4 regions of the Paenibacillus sp. FSL R10-2778 genome follow, and region 1 is predicted to be linked to each of the others. Evidence: riboswitches for the same ligand, from Rfam matches in the RefSeq annotation. Region 1 holds a riboswitch; each other region holds the start of a gene.
The links. Region 1 has a riboswitch for cobalamin ahead of NST40_RS06845 (Ig-like domain-containing protein). Riboswitches for the same ligand answer to the same signal wherever they lie in the genome.
Positions count from the first base shown of each region.

Region 1 (3,205 bases):
TCATTATTTCCCCATGTTATAACCGCATTTTCTGTAAGCGCTATACTATGTGATTCCCCTGCATCTATTTTCAATACATTAGACGCTTTCACTTTGGTAGGAGCAAGTTTTCTTTCAGTCGTGCCATCTCCAAGTTGGCCCTTGTTATTTCCTCCCCAACTCCAAACAGTCCCATCTGACTTTAATGCTAAAGAATAATTTCCACCACCGCTAATAGCGATTATATCTTTTAGTAGACCTACCCCATTTTCCCCTCTTACTTGGACAGGAAAACGACGTTCTATTGTAGAACCATCACCGAGTTGCCCATTATCATTCTGCCCCCAGCTCCATACGGTCCCATCATCTTTTAATACCAAGTTAAAATTATCTCCTGAACTAATTGCTTTAATATTTGTCATTGGAGGAGCATTATTCGGTCTCATTAGTATTAAACGTGGAATATTACTACCTACGAGGGTTCCATTCCCTAGTTGACCGTGATTATTGCCCCCCCAAACATATACATTTCCATTTGAAGAAAGTGCAATAGAATGTGTCTCACCAACATCTGAAGCTATGATATTCGTAAGAGGAATCCCATTTACTCCTTCGATTTGTTCAGGAATTGTAATTAACTCTGAACTATCCCCTCCTACTTGCCCATATTGATTATCTCCCCATCCCCATAATGATCCGTTCGATTTAACAGCAAGAGTATGATAGAATCTACTGCTAATATTATTTACATTTGATAATCCATAAATGGAAGTTGGAAAGACAGTAAAATCAGTCTGATCTCTAGCAGGACCCAAACCCAAAAACCCCCAATAATTGAATCCAAAAGCCGTCACTGTACCGTCAGTTTTCAAAGCATATGTGCTATAAGTACCACCAGTGATGCCTTTATTCATCGCAACCACATCGGTGCCAGCTAACTGTATTGGTTTATTACTAGATGGAGTTATAAAGTCTCCCAACTGTCCCATATCATTACTTCCCCATAACCATAAATCTCCATTTGCACCTATAAAACCACTCTTATCTATACCAGCATATATTTCCCCACCAACTTGTGCACTTTGAGTTAAAAATGGAACTAATCCATTAGTACTTTCACTTAAAAAAATAGATTTCATTAAATGCTTACCATGAGTAGAATTAATCACACTAAAATCATCATATGTGGATTCAACTACCGTTAAATTTTGATATGTAGAGTTTATTACAGAGTCTTGTTGATGACTCTCGTCACTAACAACTTTAAATTTAAGTATGTAATTGTCTTTCAATTTTTCTCCATTTATATTTGAAAGGGAGTACGGAGGTATATACAAAATATATTCTTTGGCGTTTTCCAAAGCAATTTGCGGGGTTATTATTAATTGATGACCTTCGATCGATTTCGTTATATCTATCGACTTGTTACTATTAATATCCACTAAATTAATCAAATTAAAGAATTGACCTTCGCTAATACCCTGATCAAATTCCACATTCAACGGAGAATCTTCTGATAAATCAATTGTTTGTTCTTCTGGAATCAATTTTAATCCAACAAATGACTCTTCTGATTTATTTATACTATCAGCATTCACATAAGATATAAGGCTATAAGATGCAATTAAAAGAAATAAGGCAAGCAAAAGTGCATTATATTTCTTCATATTTTTTCTCTCCTATCAAATAAATTCGCTCTCACGAAAATGTACAACTGATAAAATCAATTGTACAGTATTATTTAACAACTGATTCTATTTTGCCGCGGTATAAATATAGGAGAATTATCGATGGTGATACAACATCAGTAACCACTAATAGTACATGTCAACAGCAGCACCTCTGAAGCTAACAACGAAACATTTTCCGTATTTATGAATCTTTGAAATCCATTAAGAATGAACATAATTGATTCAATATCACTCTAATAAAATAAACAGTAAAGCACCAAAAAAAAATTTGGACATGACAAAAAACACCTCCCCCATCCTCGTGGGATCTCTGAATTTATTTATGGCAGGTATTCTGACTTCGCAGTTTATTAGGAATTACACCATCAACTGTTTTTAAAGTTAACAATGTAATTCTTAAGTGCGTTCACAGTGGCGGGACCGCGTTGGAATTTCACCAACATTCCCCTTTTAAGTCACATGGAAAGTTCTATGTGATCACCATAAATATTTATTTGAATAATATACCATGAAAAGAAAAATGTTCATATCAATATTTCTAATGACTTTTTTAACATTATTTTCACATGAGATTTTGCATAATTCATATTTTGTTACAGCGTTATGATCAGTCCGCAGCGAAATATCAGTGTTGTGTGAGCTGAGCAATAAATGGGCAGACGGGCAATTAAATTTCTGAATATGCTTTTTTTATGTTCATTTAGCCCAACTACTTGAATTAACAAAAAAAGCAACCCCCTTGTTGGCAAGTCGCTTTTAACAAAATCTATTGTGAATCTTTAGTTATTTCTAAGACCCTACCGCTTAGCCTTATAAAACTCATGATAAAGCTTCATAAGCGCCCTTTTCTCTATCCTCGAAACATAACTCCGCGAGATCCCCAACTCCTTAGCAATTTCCCGCTGTGTCCGCTCTTCTCCACCTGTATCCAATCCAAACCGCCCCACGACAACTTCTTTTTCCCGGTCATCCAGAATATCAAGGTTACGATAAATCTTACTCTTTTCGATCTTCAGATCTACTTCTTTAATGACATCATCAGCCTCGGAGCCAAGGATATCGATCAAAGTAATTTCATTACCTTCCTTGTCTGTCCCAATCGGATCGTGCAGAGATACATCTTTACGAGTCTTCTTCAAGGATCTTAGGTGCATCAGAATTTCGTTTTCAATACAACGTGCTGCAAATGTGGCTAGTTTGGTTCCTTTGTTTGGACGATAACTCTCAATAGCTTTAATCAGGCCGATGGTCCCGATGGAGATCAGATCCTCCATGTCTTCTCCGGTGTTATCGAATTTCTTCACTATATGGGCAACGAGCCGCAAATTATGCTCAATCAACAAATTGCGGGCCTTGGCATCTCCCTCAGCCATCATCCCTAAGTATCGGCTTTCCTCCTGCTCCGAGAGCGGTTGTGGAAATGCATTATTCCTTACGTATGATACCAGCAGCGTCAGTTCTTTGATCAGCAACGCAATCGTGCTTAAGAATCCAGGCAACTTGGCGACACCTCCCGCACTTGTACAATGAAACCG
Region 1 is NZ_CP151956.1:1,557,698-1,560,902, reverse strand. Features, by position in the region: gene NST40_RS06845 (Ig-like domain-containing protein) at 1-1,646, opposite strand, end outside; cobalamin riboswitch at 1,977-2,170, opposite strand; gene sigK (RNA polymerase sporulation sigma factor SigK) at 2,468-3,169, opposite strand.

Region 2 (3,205 bases), 510 kb from region 1:
CGTCGTTTGCTAAAAGAGGCGCGTGTTCTGGAACCCTTTGAACGGCTTCCGCTAGCCTTTTACTATACAACTCAGCGTGAAGGGGGTCCGCTGGATTACGATGCGCTTCTGGAGCTGTTAAAGCGTAAAGCCGGTTCCGACAAAGAAATCATCTATCGGTTTTTTGCTTGGTCGCAAGGCAATCCTTTATTTACGGTTTCGAATAAAAAGCTGCAACCGGGTTACCGTAAGGCGATTCTGAAGTATTTCCTGAGCAGTGATCGTGAAGCGTTCAAGAATCGGGAATTCCGAAAGAACTATGTCGCGGCAGCTCGGCCTGCTCTGCAAAATGTGTACAATGAAGCCCGCTCCCAACTGGCTTCCCCGCTGGCGCGCTGGATCAGCCGCAGCCGATTTCGACTCTTAATCTCCGGCTCCATTACGGGTATTCTGGTGATTATTGCAATTATCGTATTCAGTATGCTGCGTCCGGATGATACGAAGACGGCTCTGCCGGGGACAAGCCCTGAGCCGACCCCTGTCCAGAGTGCAGGCAATATGCTGCCTCCGGCTTCAGTATACTTGAAGGATCAGAGCGTCGAAGGAGATAAGGGGAGCAGCATATTGGTGTTCACCTTCGCAAGTGCAGATGACTGTGTGCAGTTTCAACCGACTGAGGTTAGTTTAATGTCTTCGTCTACAGAGATAGATAAAAGCTTTAAGGTCGCTGCTACAAATGGCACTTGTCCAGTGCCGTCAACGGATGGGACGGATGAGGGAAACACCGCTGACGAGTCAGATACCGCTGGCACTACTGGAGGAACAGCAGAAGGTGCAGATGCTACTAATTCTGTAGCTGATGCATCTCCGTCTCCTACGCCTTCCTCTGATACTGAGAACAGTACTGGGTTACCTTCCGCAACAGCTGTGACTGAAGGTGAACAACCTTCCTATCAGGTTGAGGTTACATTGGAGTCTGGAGCGACAATTCTAGAGAAAAGTATGATCAAAGCCGGAAGATTTACATTGATCGTAGATCTCGATCCTAATATTCCACCAGCTTCTGATTCAAGTGCTGAACCCTCCCCGACTGCAAGTCCGGATGGAACAGTCGAATAACAAGCTTTCTGAACAGCAATAACTACCGGAAGGTGGCGTATTGCTGTTCATTTTTTTGCTGCCCATACTAAGCTTTTCTATAGACATGCTATGTATTAATAGATATGATTATGGATGTCAAAATAAGATACTACATACTGGAAAAGGTGCAGACTAAATCAATCTAGTCGTCTGCTTAAAAGGGAAGTCCGGTGCAAGAGTCCGGCGCGGTCCCGCCACTGTATGTGCGGAGCGTTTCTTCTATAAGCCACTGCCCCGAAGGTAGGGTGGGAAGGTGAAGAACAGCGATGAAGCATTAGCCAGGAGACCTGCCTTTTTCGTGAGCGTTTCTATTCTTCGTGGGGTAAGAATGTGGAACATATACAGATGGACTGTTGGCAGGAAGCAAGCGCCGCAGCCTCAATTTGTAATCTTCCCTGACCGCCCTCCAAAGGGGCGGTCTTTATGTTATGCGTCTTATTCCCGGCAGTACCCATTCTTATACAGAAAGAGGTTAAACAATGAAGAAAATCATGTCTTCCAAGTTTGTAGCACTTGGGCTGGCCTTATTCATGGTCATTTCAATTCTAGGAACATCTCTTGCTCCGGCGGGACAAATATTTGCAGAAGCGAGCGCTGGCGCCGGTCTGGAGGCAACTGCCGCGGAGCGGATTAATGTTGCGGATGCGACTTATGCGGCTGCAGAATATCTCTTGAAAGGTGGCGTGCAATCGGATTGGCAAGCCATTGGATTAGCGCAAGCAGGGTACAAGCTGCCGGCTAGTTACCTTTCAGAGCTTGAGAAAAAAGTAAAGGATGCAGCTGGCGATTTCACCAATGTAACCGATTATGCTCGAATCGTGCTCGCAGTGAGAGCGATTGGTGCAGATCCTACTAGCTTTGCTGGTAACGGAACGACTCCTGGCTATAATCTGATTGAGAAAATTTATAATAATAGCAAGCTCAGTGAACAGACGCTTAATAATCCGGTATATGCTTTACTTGCGCTGGATTCTGGTAAATATAATATCCCAAGTGACGCGAAATGGACGGCGGATAAGCTCCTTACGGAGATTCTCTCCAAACAGAATCCGGATGGGGGCTTTGCACTAACCTCAGGTGCAAGTGAGCCTGATATGACAGCGATAACCTTGACGGCTCTGGCGGCACATAAAAATAATCCCGAAGCCTACTTAGCAGGGCTACAAGCCGTAGCTTGGTTATCTACAGCTCAAGATAGCCATGGGGGTTACGGTGACAGTGCTGAAAGTAGCGCACAAGCAATCCTTGGACTCACCTCCTTCGGAGTTGATCCTAGTGGATTAGAATACACCAAAAACAAAGTGGATCTAATGGAGAACCTGCTTAGCTATCGTCTAGCTGATGGTAGCTTCACCCATAGCCGTGGTGGAAGCAGTAATATTCTGGCGACAGAGCAAGGTCTTCAGGCGCTGGTTGCCTATAATTTGCTATATAAAGGAAGCAACAGTAAGCTATACGATTTTTCCAAATCCTCCATTCAGAGCTCACTCATCTACGCTCCAGTAACGATTGAGGGACCACAGGCCACGTTGGCACAAGGGTACGCCTATGCTGGCAACGCACTTGGAGCGTTAGAGAAGCTGGCGCTTCAAACGAACTTGCCGATCACAAATCCTTCGGGCAGTTATGTGACTGGCATCGGAAGTATTGCTGCTGGAAGCTTTGGTGGTTATGACGGATGGATGTATGTTGTATCACGTGACGGAAAATGGATTAATCCCGATGTAGGCATGAGTGATTTTGTACTTAAAGATTCAGATCAGGTACTGGTTTATTATGCCGGAGATGACACTAAGCTTGTGGATTCCGTTACGCTTTCCAAAGCAAATCTTAAAGAGGGCGATTCCTTTACCGTCACTGTAACTAGTAAGACGTGGAAATGGGACGCTGCTACGAACACTTCCTCTCCTGTAACTGCAAAAGCTGCGGGTGTTCAGGTCCAAATTGGAGCTCAGACGGTAACGACGAATGCTAAAGGTGAGGCCGTATTCTCAGGAAATATGCCCGCAGGTGACTATACACTGACTGTAACTGGCTACCGTGAAGGCAAAGCCCCAACGATTGCTAAATATACAAAAGCTCTAAA
Region 2 is NZ_CP151956.1:1,050,151-1,053,355, forward strand. Features, by position in the region: gene NST40_RS04550 (glycosyltransferase) at 1-1,098, shown strand, start outside; cobalamin riboswitch at 1,226-1,429, shown strand; gene NST40_RS04555 (DUF4430 domain-containing protein) at 1,599-3,205, shown strand, end outside.
Region 2: linked by a shared signal. The riboswitch ahead of NST40_RS04555 (DUF4430 domain-containing protein) and the one ahead of NST40_RS06845 (Ig-like domain-containing protein) in region 1 are both predicted to bind cobalamin.

Region 3 (3,205 bases), 680 kb from region 1:
TCGAGGTTCATTTATGCTCTCGAACATCAGCTTATCGGATTTGTCCTTGAAGCGATCGGCAATTTGAGTCCAGGCTGCATTATAACGTGCCAGCGTTTCATCGTGTTTTTCTTCCATATGGCTTACCCATAGCCAGGAATCATGATGGACATTAATCATGACATAAAGCTTGGCGTCCAGTGCCCAGCCGACAACTTCTTCCACGCGGTCGAGGTAGGCCTTTTCTAGGGTATAGTCTGGTGCCGCACCCATGTGAGTATCCCAGGTCACAGGAATCCGAATGCTTTTATAGCCTTGAGCGGCGATCTTTTTAATAAGATCTTGGGTCACACGTGGATTGCCCCAGGAGGTTTCATCCTCACCTGTAGCATCTAAAGTATTGCCAAGGTTCCATCCGGGCTGCATTTCGTCTACATAGGATTGGATCTTACTCTTTGGCGCTGCCTTAGCTTGTTGCTCGTCCTTAGTTGCAGCTGCGGCCATGGATGAGAACAGAGAGAGCAGAAGAGCGGTGACAAGTGTCAATGATAAGAAGGATTTCTGGATTCGCGTAGTCATTGAATTCTCCTTTGTGAGATAAATTTAGGATGCTTGGACCTGGCTTTGACGCTGTACTTGGTGGTTAGATGAACACAAACACCTCCAGTTTTATTTTGTAAACGCTTTCTGAATATACCCTAACATAGAATACACTTAGCGAGTACCTTACTAATTTGTGGTAAATTCATATAAGAATTAGTGATTTAAATTAATTTACCCCACAGTTGGATAAAGAAATTATTTGAATAACCCTACTCGTAGAAATTGGTTATTAAATAGGATTATCTCTAGCTGCCCGTTATACAAAAAAGAAATATAACATGACAAAAACATATATATTAGATATGATGAAGCATGAAAATTTAAAATTAGGAATAGGTGCCAACTATGAATGTTGCGGAAGTACAATCATAGATTGGTTAAATGGAAAGCGGGTGTGAATCCCGCGCGGTCCCGCCGCTGTGAAAGAGGAGTCCTTGCAAAATGCCACTGGGAAACTGGGAAGGCAGCAAGGGTGATGATACTTGAGCCAGAATATCTGCCTTTTTCTGTTACACCATCAAACTCTACGATCGATAGAGAGGTGCTTGAATAGTGTTTGCCAGCTATTATTGTGGTTCACTATCTTAACCTCTTGACGTTTATGTTGAGTGGTTTTTTTGTGGTTATGAGAAAGTTTATTCTGTTTTTTATCATAGGTATGAAGGGAAGGGTTATGGAAAAATGAAGAAACATAAGTTTTTAGCGTGGTTACTTATTGTAGCTGTATTTATTACGACATTCTCTACAAGTGTAATCCCGGCTCAAGCAGATGGAGCAAGCTCTACCCTTAAAGGGTATGTATCTGTATCCGTAGAGAAATTCACCTTAGGCCAAGGGTATATTAACGAACCTATTAAAGTTCCGATTTATGAAGGCGATAATGGCGCATCTTTAATAACACGTGCGCTAGGTGATGGGAATTATAGATATTTAGGAAATATAGATAGTGGTTTTTATTTATCAGAAGTTAAAGATAGTGGCAGAAGTGAAGTCAATATTCCACAATATATTTTAGATATGATTTCAGCCGATGGGAATACAGTCGGCACTAAAGCAGACCCAGATTGGTTAAGTCAGTTTGACTACACCTCCATGTCGGGTTGGATGTATGCAGTAAATAATGTGTTTCCTCCGTTTGGGATGACCGATTATAAGCCTCAAGACGGTGACATCATTCGAACTCAGTTCACCACTTATGGCTATGGTTCTGATCTTGGCGGCTGGGGGGAAATCCCAGTTCAACTTGCCAATAAGGATGCTTTAACTGCGGAAATCGCCGAGATTAATAGTGCCCCTAATAAAGAAACTATTTTGGACAGACCAGTAGTGCAATCGGCAGTTTATGAAGCCTATTCCGTGCTCGAAAACATGGCAAGCTCTCAAATAAGTGTAGATCATGCGCTTGTCGGTCTTAATAATGCATTAGACATTGAACCCCCTGTTATTACAGTAAGTGGCATACAAGATAAACAGGAAGTATCCAATAAAGAAATAAGCTTCAAAGTAGCTGTCACAGACAATGTATATAGTGACATTACTCCAGAAGTGAAGCTGAATGGAGTTACTTTATCACCTGCAAATGGGGAGTACAAAGCTACTCTGAATTCAGGCAGTAATGCAATTACTGTAACGGCTCTTGACGGAGCTGGAAACAAAACAAATGTAACTTATCAGGTTACTTACAAACTGGAAACTACAGTTGCCGTCAAACAACAGTTAGATAAAAACCTTGCTTATATTTTAAATACTGTAAAGAATCCAACGTTTGGAACAGGCAGCGGAGAATGGTCGATCCTTTCTCTGGCACGGGCGAACTATACAGTACCTAACGGTTATTATGATCTCTATTACAATAATGTAGCTACGAAAATAGCATCAATCATTAAAGAGGATGGAAAACTCGACGCCAATAAAAGCACAGAGAATTCCAGAGCGATTCTAGGACTTACCTCTATCGGAAAAGATATCACAAATGTTGCGGGATATGATCTGAGAAAAGCACTCGCTGATTATCAATATATCCAAAAGCAAGGCAATAATGGTCCGATTTTTGCTCTGATCGCGTTAGATAGCCATAACTATGAGATCCCTGTAGTTGATGGAGTTACAGAACAGACCACAAGAGAAAAACTAGTTCAGTACATTTTAGATAAAGAGGTTAAAAAAGGTACAGCAGAAGCTGGTGGCTGGGCATTAGGCGTAACCAAAGCCGATGTCGATATGACTGCGATGGCGATGCAAGCTCTTGCACCTTATTATGCAACCCGTGATGATGTAAAAGCTGCCGTGGATCGGGCCATCCAATGGCTGTCCGATAACCAAAACAATCAAGGCGGATTTACAAGCTGGGGAAGCACTAGCAGCGAGAGTATCTCGCAGGTAATTGTAGCCTTAACTGGTGTAGGTGTAGATCCGCACACTGACGCTAGATTTGTTAAAAGTGGAAATTCGCTTATTGATGCATTACTTAGCTTTGCTGCACCTGAGGGTGGATTTAAGCATATCCTCACAGGCAAAGTAGACAATATGGCAACGGACCAAGGTACGTATGCACTTGTGTCCTATGATCGTCTGCTCAATCATAGCAACCGTCTCTTTGATATGAATGATGTGAAACTGGAAC
Region 3 is NZ_CP151956.1:881,480-884,684, forward strand. Features, by position in the region: gene NST40_RS03880 (cellulase family glycosylhydrolase) at 1-558, opposite strand, end outside; cobalamin riboswitch at 900-1,101, shown strand; gene NST40_RS03885 (S-layer homology domain-containing protein) at 1,264-3,205, shown strand, end outside.
Region 3: linked by a shared signal. The riboswitch ahead of NST40_RS03885 (S-layer homology domain-containing protein) and the one ahead of NST40_RS06845 (Ig-like domain-containing protein) in region 1 are both predicted to bind cobalamin.

Region 4 (3,205 bases), 1.0 Mb from region 1:
AGTATCAATCGAACTATAATACTTGGTAACAAAAGCCCCACCTTAAACTGGTGGGGTTTTTCATATTCCCAAACACTTGTAAAATCACTTTGTAATATTAATGGTAGAAGAAACAAAAAAGCGCGACTCTCCAAATTTCAAGAATCCGCGCCACGTATGGTTTTTTGGGATGCTGGTGAAGGGAATTGAACCCCCGGCCTACGCATTACGAGTGCGTTGCTCTACCCCTGAGCTACACCAGCTTAACGCTGTTTTTCTGCCAAACAAAAAATATTATACAACTTTCAGCCAGAAACGCAAGCCTATTTCTCCCTGTTTTCCGCCCTCCTAAACTGCTAATCCACCTGTAGCTTACGCTCCACAGACTCTAACTTTCCACGGCTAGTAGAGGGTTTATCGCGGCGGTCGTCTATTTTAAGTGAGGTAGAGACACGTTCTGCACCTGCGGCAAAAGGAGACTCATGCAAAGCTTCTACCGCGGCAAAAATGCGTTGCAGAGGCCCTTCGATGATCGTACCCATAGACGTAAGTTCATAAGTAATCCCTTCTACTGTCTTCAGCACCCGCTGCATATCCGCAACATAGCTGCTAAGACTGGTACTGCCTGTTCCAATTGGAATAACTGTAACTTCAGCAATAGGCATGAGAATACCTCCTCGAAATTTTATAGTAGCTGTCTCCTTCCATTGTAACAATTCCACCGCTCTGTCACAAACTAAGCAATATTATCCTCCCTTATCTCTTCTATTTCTTCTGATTACTTCAAAATATGACTTTGGGCTAAGAGTATTTTCTCATGAGCAAATTCTAGGGTCATCTGCACTATATTTATGGACTCTTTGTGGCATCTTTTCGGACAATTTATGAATCATTTCGCATCTCCCTGTGGATCAATTGTGGATTACTTATGGACAGCCTGTGGATCATTTGTGGAGTACTTTTAAAGAACCCGCTCCCCGCGCGGGTTTTCTAAAAAACTGTTTACAAACACAACATCTTGGGTTATTTTTATCTAACGACAACAAAATATAGTGGAGACAGGCGCTTTGATCCTTAACCGGATTTAGAGCTTAATAGGGAAGCGCGGTGAGAATCCGCTGCGGTCCCGCCACTGTAACCGGATGGCCTTCTTAAGCTTCTGGGAAGCTTGAGAATCCACATCTCCCGGCAGATGCCACTGAGGGTTAGGAACACCCTTGGGAAGGCGCCGAGAGATCCCACGGAAGCCAGGAGACCTACCTGTTTCGACGACACCAACTATTGATGCCTGCGAGGAACAGGGATGGTGTCCGCATGCGGTCATCTACGTAGAGACCTCTGCAAATATCCGTGTGGATATTTACATAACGCATCGGGCATTTTCTGCCATCCTCGGGTAGGGGATGCTTTTTTTATGTAATCTGAACAAATATACGACTGCTTATAGCAGTCCAACTTCTTATGGATATATGGATTTGATGATAGATGTTTTTCTTTTATACTGAGAGGAGAGCTGTACAATGACGTTGTTGGAGAGACAATTTAATGGAGTAGAAAATGCACGGGAAGTTCTTTTAGAAGAGCTCATTGATTTAGGCCGGGATATTATCGACAGTCGGGATATGGACCTATTGCGCGAGAATGCCAATTTGAATGGAGAGAGTTTCTCCGGTAAAATGAGCAAGTTCGGCAGTGAATATTCAAAATGGTACGCCCGCAATTTTACGATGCCGCCACAGCTAGTGCAGGCTATTGATGACAATGTCGTCTATGTGCATGATCTGGATCAATACGCGATTGGAACGACGAACTGTATTTTTATCCCGTTTGATAAACTTCTCCGTGAAGGTTTCAATACCGGCAACGGCAGCGTTCGTCCTCCGAACTCAATAATGACAGCTATGTCTCTGGTAGCGATTATTTTCCAATCCCAGCAAAATGCTCAATATGGTGGTGTATCCGCCAATAAACTCGACTATGATCTGGCACCTTATGTAACCAAATCCTTCGCCAAGCTGTTCCGCAAGGGTCTGGATTATTTTGAAGAAGGACAAGCTGATGAATCTTTGGGCGAGATTACGATGAGCCGGACCGATCTGGCGGAGTCATATCCAAGAGCGTTCCGTTTTGCACTAAAGGAAACCGAAATCGAAACTCTGCAAGCGGCTGAAAGTATGGTACATAATCTGAATACCATGTCCAGCCGATCCGGTGGACAAATACCGTTTACCAGCATCAACTACGGTACTTGTACTTCACCAGAAGGTCAGCTTGTGATCAGTTCTCTGCTAACCGCAACTATGAACGGACTTGGCAGCGGAGAAACACCAGTGTTCCCGATTCAAATCTTCAAATGCAAGCAAGGAATCAATCAACAGCAAGGCGATCCTAACTATGAACTGTTCCTAAAAGCAGCTGAATGTTCTGCGCGCAGACTATATCCAAACTTCGCTAATCTGGACGCTCCGCTCAACTTGCAGTATTATGATTCAAGTGATCCTGATACGGAGTTCGCTACAATGGGCTGCCGAACCCGAGTGCTCGGTGACCGTTTTGGGCGTAATCATTGCTCTGGGAAGGGCAACCTTTCCTTTAATACACTAAATCTGGTTCGGCTAGGTCTGGCACACGGCACAGTAACAGGCAGACGTACCGTCGCAGACGAAGCTGGCTTCTATGAAGATCTAAATCATTATATGGATATTGCGCTGGAAGGACTTCTCCATCGCTTCCACATCCAAACCGCACAAAAAGCTAAAGCTTCCGATTTCATGATGCGAGAAGGCGTTTGGGAAGGCGGCGAACATCTTGCACCCGATGACACTGTAGGCGATCTGCTGAAGCATGGCAGTCTGTCTCTTGGCTTCATCGGTATGGCGGAATGTATGAAAGCTATGTACGGCAAACACCATGGCGAGGATATGGAAGTTCATGCCAAGGCGCTGGCTATCGTGCGTCATATGCGGGACTATTGCGATCGGAAAAGCGAGGAACTGGATCTTAACATCACCCTGTTCGCAACTCCAGCAGAAGGTTTGTCCGGTAAATTCACCAAAGTTGACCGCAAGGTACTGGGTTCCATTCCGGGCGTAACCGACCGTGAATATTATACGAACTCTTTTCACATCCCTGTATACTTCGATCTGGGTGCTGCTCAGAAGATCAGCTTGGAAGCTCCTTTCCATGAATACTGCAATGCCGGGGCTATTTCTTATGTCGAATTAAA
Region 4 is NZ_CP151956.1:547,819-551,023, reverse strand. Features, by position in the region: gene NST40_RS02430 (hypothetical protein) at 1-29, shown strand, start outside; tRNA gene NST40_RS02425 (tRNA-Thr) at 171-242, opposite strand; gene NST40_RS02420 (MTH1187 family thiamine-binding protein) at 336-644, opposite strand; cobalamin riboswitch at 1,023-1,258, shown strand; gene NST40_RS02415 (anaerobic ribonucleoside triphosphate reductase) at 1,500-3,205, shown strand, end outside.
Region 4: linked by a shared signal. The riboswitch ahead of NST40_RS02415 (anaerobic ribonucleoside triphosphate reductase) and the one ahead of NST40_RS06845 (Ig-like domain-containing protein) in region 1 are both predicted to bind cobalamin.